2 regions of the Acinetobacter sp. FB genome follow, and region 1 is predicted to be linked to the other one. Evidence: predicted binding sites of a transcription regulator. Region 1 holds the regulator's gene; the other holds the start of a gene.

What was found. Region 1 encodes PhoB, which activates phosphate uptake and scavenging genes when phosphate is short. Its sites were predicted from a motif close to TGTCATNAANCTGTCATAA; they were not measured.
Region 2: AC0JIQ_RS08990 (NAD(+) kinase) is a predicted target of PhoB. The motif match lies at 1,542-1,560, and genes of this name have one in related genera.

The regions. Positions count from the first base shown of each region.
Region 1 is NZ_CM148502.1:95,640-99,077, forward strand. It holds gene phoR (phosphate regulon sensor histidine kinase PhoR) at 1-856, opposite strand, end outside; gene phoB (phosphate regulon transcriptional regulator PhoB) at 865-1,575, opposite strand; gene AC0JIQ_RS00445 (TetR/AcrR family transcriptional regulator) at 1,826-2,503, opposite strand; gene AC0JIQ_RS00450 (SDR family NAD(P)-dependent oxidoreductase) at 2,809-3,438, shown strand, end outside.
Region 2 is NZ_CM148502.1:1,919,977-1,923,414, forward strand. It holds gene AC0JIQ_RS08985 (YeaC family protein) at 198-470, opposite strand; gene AC0JIQ_RS08990 (NAD(+) kinase) at 467-1,375, opposite strand; gene mrcB (penicillin-binding protein 1B) at 1,610-3,438, shown strand, end outside.

The sequences.
Region 1 (3,438 bases):
TGGATAAAAGCAATAAATCATTCACCAATGCATTCATACGTTTGGTTTGTGATTGCATTTGAGTGAAAGCGCGTTTCCAGCGAGGAGTAATGTCATCTTGATCGATAAATGTTTCGATATAACCACTCAATACGGTGAGCGGTGTACGTAATTCATGAGAAATGTTGTCCACGAAGTCTTTACGCATTTGTTCAAGATTATGTACGCGAGTGGTGTCATACGCCACCAATAAGCGGCTTTCACCACCAAAACGAGTTAACTTCACTTGCACATATCGGTCTTCGTCCATTTGAGCCTGTAAACGGATACCATCAGGTGCTTGATCGATATGATTAAAATATTCAATAAAACTGGGTTGACGCAAAATAGCCAGTAAATTACGTCCGCGATCCAAAGGATTGATGCCCAATAACTTCTCGGCAGCAGGATTCCACCATTCAATCTGATGTTGGTCATCAATCAAAACGACAGCTTCAGCCAATGCAACCAGCGATGATTGAGCACGATCAATCAAACCTACCATTTCAGCTTGAACGATACGTTCTTGTCGCTGCGCTCGATAGACATTAAATAATAATGCACCCCAAATACCGCTTAGATTTGGGGGAACATCATAGGGGCGATTTGAGATCCACTCATTGACCAAATACAGTGAGCGGAGTTGGAGTATAAAAAAAACGACGAACGCGACAAAAATACAGCTCCAAAAGTATCCAACCCCGAATCCAATTAAGCTCGCAATCAATAAGAAAAAAAGTAGCAGTCTTAGATCTTGTTTTGCAAACGTCCATAAATTGCTGTGACGGAAACGTTGATGTTCACGTGCCAGTTCAGGGACGGGATAAGGTTCATACATAAAGGATTTTAACCTGCTGCCAAATCAGCTCGTGTAGAAAAACGATAGCCTGTGCCACGTACTGTTTGTACAAAACGATCTACGCCGAAAGGTTCTAAGACTTTGCGTAAACGTCGGATATGCACGTCAATGGTACGATCTTCGATATAAACATTACCGCCCCAAACTTGATCCAGTAATTGTGCACGTGTATACGCACGTTCAGGGTGTGTCATAAAGAAAGCCAATAAACGATATTCGGTTGGACCCATATCGAGAATACTGTTACCAAAGCTCACACGCTGGCTGACTGGATCGAGCATTAAGCCATTAGCATCAATGACTTTTTCGCCACTGAGCGCATTTGCACGACGTAATACCGCTTTGATACGAGAAACCAATTCACGCGTAGAGAATGGTTTGGTCATATAATCATCTGCACCCGCATCTAACCCTTGCACTTTATGGTCTTCTTCACCACGTGCTGTCAGCATGATGACAGGAATCTCAGCTAAGTTTTCATCACGTTTGAGACGACGGCATAGATCTACACCACTGACACCACCCGGTAGCATCCAATCCAGCAAAATAAGAGCAGGACGCTGATCGACGATAATCTGATGCGCTTGTTTGGCATCCTCAGCTTGTAAACATTGGAAGCCTGCCATATCCAAAGAGGTATGGATCATTTCGCGGATCGGTAGCTCATCATCGACAATTAAAATATAGTCATCTTTCACTGCGCAATACCCTTAAAATCTGTAACGGTGAACCGTTTTGTTGTTATGACAGGCTTATTACAAAGATTAATTATGACAATATCATTGCAAAAGAGTTAATAAAGTCGAATTTAGCAATAAATTGTGACAATTCTAGGGCAGAGTAGTGACCAAATGATGACAAGTTGTTTGCAAATAAAACAAATGAATTCATTTGGTTAATACCATTGAAACCTTTCTATTGTGTTCGTCACAAAACTGTAAAAGGATTTTAATTTTTTTGTGAGGTGGTTTCAATAAATGATAAAAACACAGCACAACAAGCAGATAACACATCTTCTAAGGGTTGTTTAAAACCTTCGGAAACCCAACGAATAATAATATGCGTGACGTAACCATTTAAACCTGTTGCCATTAATGAAACTTCTTCACCGCTTTGAGGTGCATTCGGCATGGTAATCATCACGAAAGCTTGGATAATTCGGTCGAATTGAGTCAAGGTTTCTTGAATCGTCGCCTGATTATGTAAATCTTGCACCAACATGGCATCGATATAAATAATTCGTGCCATACGAGGGTCATCTTTAATCGCACTCAATAATGCAGATAAACCTGCCGTAACCATATTCTTAGGTTCAGGTGCAGCCATGAGCACAGCTTGGGTCAAACAATTTTGCATTTTGCCAATCATTTTTAAGAATACCGTTTGGAAAAGCTCCTCACTTTTCTTAAATGATTCGTAAAAATAACGCTCAGTCAGCTTCGCCTCATTACAGACATCTTTGACAGTGACCGAAAAAAAACCCTGTGTACCATAGGTTGCAATGCCTGCTTCAATCAACTTTTCGCGGCGAGCTTCTTTGCGTTCAGTTAAAGAGAGACCTTTAAACTGACGCTCTTTCGCTTCGGTATTATTTTTCTTGCGTGTCGCTAGATCTTCAGTTGCCATGGAAAAACCGTTCCCTAAAAAGTCTTTAAATCGTATGTCTAAGATTTATTTGCATTTTAAACAGGTCTTGCGAATTTAGAATAACTAAATTTCGTAAAACTTATTTCATCGTGTCTAAACATCTTACGTCATGAAATGTAAATAGACCTAATATGACAAGCAATATGTTGGTTATTGCCATTTGTCTTAAAGCTGTAGTGTACTATATTGACAACCCGTATTGTCAAAATTATATTGGTTATAGCTTAAACTGCACATGATCAAGACAAATGTGTGCATATCATTCGCAATACAAAGGATAGGCAATGAAAAATTTTAAAAATAAAGTCGCAGCGATCACAGGTGCAGGTTCTGGGATTGGACAACAATTGGCAATTTTATTGGCTAAACAAGGTTGCCATTTGTCATTGAGTGATATCAATGAGAAAGGATTAGCGCAAACTGTTGAGTTGGTAAAACAAAACCCAATCACAGTAACGACCAAAGTTCTTGATGTTTCAAACCGTGAAGCGGTGAAGCAATGGGCGCAAGAAACTGTTCAAGATCATGGCTCAGTGAATATGATTTTCAATAACGCAGGTGTGGCACTTGGCTCAACTGTTGAAGGCGCAAGTTATGAAGATTTGGAGTGGATTGTAGGCATTAACTTCTGGGGTGTTGTTTACGGCACCAAAGAATTCTTACCATTCATTAAGCAAACCAAAGATGGTCATATCATCAATATCTCAAGTATTTTTGGTTTAACTTCGCAACCAACACAATCTGCATACAATGCAACAAAATTTGCGGTACGTGGTTTTACTGAATCATTACGTCAAGAACTTGATATTGAAAAGAGTGGCGTAAGTTCTCTTTGTGTACACCCAGGTGGTATCCGTACCAATATCGCAAAAGCTGCCAAAATGAATGACAGCTTAAAGAGCTTGGGCATGGAT
Region 2 (3,438 bases), 1.6 Mb from region 1:
GTACATCATCCACTCTGAAACCAAGATTGTGCTCTGATTCCGCTTAAATAACAGTAAAAATAGAACAGGACAAATAAGAACAACATTTAAGTAAGTTAAATATTCTCCATACATTTATTATTTTTCTCATTTTATTAATTTAATTATAAAAGATGACTTCACAATATAAAGCCATCTTATTCAGGCATATTTAATGATCAAACAAACCTTATCGGCTTAAATTCAGGCTCATTTTTATGATGATCATCATCACACTCTTCACCTTCTTCTTTCGTACCACGATCAATATAACCACTGCGCTGTTCTTTTGGTAAATTTTCCATTTCCCATGCATAAACAGCTTGCATACAAATTTCACGTTGCTCTTTGGTCAATGCAATGCCATTTGGCCATTTACCAATTTCAACAGCAGTTTTCAGACGCTCAACAATTTCAGGATTTAAAATAGCGAGCATTTGTTCAATATTCATGAGTCATCCTGTTGAAAAGATTCAAAATCTTGATTCCAGCCCAGTTTAGTACGGCAAGCCATATAAAAATCATAACCAGGTGGATGTAATAAGCTTAGTTTAAACGGATGTTTACGAATATGCACCGTATCACCCACATTTAATGCAACACTATGTTGTCCATCGGCACTCACCATCGGTAAGACACGATTTTCACGGATGGTGATCTTAATCTCACTTTGTCCACCGACAACGATTGGACGAGATGACAAAGTATGTGGGTGCATTGGTACAAGTGCGATCGCATCCATACTTGGATGCAAAATTGGCCCACCACCCGAAAGTGAATAAGCGGTCGAGCCTGTTGGTGTCGATACAATTAAACCATCACTGTGCTGACGATAGACATATTGCCCATCAATACTCAATTCGAAATCGATCATATGAACCGATTTACCTGAGTGTAACACCACATCATTTAGGGCAATTGCATCATAAATGGTTTCGTTATTGGTACGAACTTCCATTTCGAGCAAGAAACGTCGATCTAGTTGAAATTGACCTTGTAGTACCTGATCCAGTTTAAAAATTGCTTCTGCCGGCTTAATATCAGTTAAGAATCCGAGTCGACCACGGTTAATCCCAATAACGGGTGTATTGTATCTGACTAAAGCACGTGCCGCATGAAGTAAAGAACCGTCGCCACCCACAACGATCACCAAATCCACTACTTCACCTAATAAATTACGGCTCACGGTCTGACCATAACTATAAGGTACAAGTTTGGCTGTTTCCTGATCAAAAACGGGATTTAAGCCTAAAGTGATCAAATGATCATGAATTAAACATAACGTTTCTACTACAGAATTCTTATCTGGTCGCCCAATTAGACCAATATTTCGAAAGGATTTATGTGAAATTTGCACGAATAACTCAGCTCCACCGCGACTATTGACTATCATATCATTAACAATCAAATTTTCGTTGATGATTGATTAAAAAGTATAAAAATGTCTATTCGTTGTTTTTTTATACGATTAATGTCAACACCTTCTGAAAGTTTTTATTGCATGTTGCTATTTATTCACAGTTTTATGATTGCAAAATGACAATAAGCTATCGCATCATTACTCACATTGTTTCGGTTTTAACGCAAGTCTATGAAGTGTGAACGTGGTATTGGTTTTCTAGCACTAATTTTTTCAATTTTAGTGATTGGTGTGTTTATTGCCTTTAGTATCTATCTGATCCGTTTGGATAATATTATTCGCAATAAATTTGAAGGTCAGCGTTGGGATATTCCTGCCAAGGTATTTGCTCGTCCATTAGAAATCTATGCGAATGCACCCATTACTCAAGATAATTTTGTCCAAGAATTAAAATTATTGGGCTATAAAAATACGGCGAACTATGAAAAATCAGGAAGTTACATCATTCAAGGTAACCAAATGTATGTTCATACACGTGGTTTTGACTATGGTGATAGTAATGAACCTGAACAGGTGCTTGAGATTGCTTTCAATCAAGGTCAAGTCGGTGAAATTCGTTCAACTAAACCTTCTAGCACAGGCATTGCTCGTTTAGAACCTCTATTAATTGGTGGTATCTATCCACAACATAATGAAGACCGTGTCCTCATTAAGCTGAATAAAGTACCAAAAACACTAATTGAAGCCTTAATTTCAACAGAAGACCGAAATTTTTATCACCATCATGGTATTTCTATTCGAGGTACAGCACGTGCCTTAGTCAGTAATGCAACAGGTGGTCGACGTCAAGGCGGCTCAACATTAACCCAACAGTTAGTTAAAAATTTCTATCTTTCACCAGAAAAAACGCTCAAACGTAAAGTCAATGAAGCCCTTATGGCGTTGTTGATTGAGCTACATTACAGCAAAGATGAAATTCTAGAAGCTTATTTAAATGAAGTAAATTTAGGTCAAAATGGCAATTACTCAATTAACGGTTATGGCTTAGCTTCACAATTCTATTTTGGTTTACCTCTGAGTGAATTAAATATTTCCCAACAAGCCTTTTTGGTTGGTTTAGTACAGGGTCCAACTTTATATAATCCTTGGCGTAATCCTGAGGCGGCAAAAAAACGCCGTGATGTTGTATTAAACAATATGATGGTGATGGGCTATTTATCTGAAACAGAATATCAAGATGAAATCTCACGTCCTTTAAATATTGTGAGTAAACCAACTTTAGGACCTGCAAAATTCCCAGATTTCCTTGATATCGTACGTCGCCAATTACGTACAGAATATCAAGAAAGTGATATTACCAATCAAGGCTTGAAAATTTTCACAACGCTTGACCCGATTGCACAGACACAAGTTCAAAATGCTTTTAAAGACTCTGTTGAACGTTTAGCAAAAGCAAATCCAGCACGTTTGAAAAACTTACAAGGCGCTGTGCTTGTTGCTCATCCTGAGAATGGTGAATTGGTTGCTGCTGTTGGTTCAACCCAAGATTTTACTGGCTTTAACCGTACACTAGACGCTAAACGTCAAGTCGGTTCGTTGTTAAAACCAATTATTTATCTAAATGCGATCGAATCCGGACGTTATACGTGGGCGAGTCCGATTGAAGATAGTGCCGTTAATATTCCAGTTGAGGGCGATAAGAGTTGGACACCAAAAAATTATAGTGGTGGTGAACACGGTGTTGTACCTATGCAACAAGCCTTGGCAAATTCATATAACCTATCTGCTGTTCGTTTAGGAAATGAATTTGGATTATCAGCATTTTCAAATAAGCTAAAACAATTTGGTGTTAGTTCAAATATCCCAGCTTATCCATCTATCTATTTGGGTGCAGTAAATATGTCCCCAATGGAAGTACTTGGCATTTATGGTAATTTTGCAACAGGTGGTTTCAAATATCCTCCTCGCTCTATTCGTACTGTTGTTGATGCAAAAGGACATTTGCTTGAACGTTATAGCTTAAATGTTCAACAAACTATTGATCCTGCTGCTGCCTATAT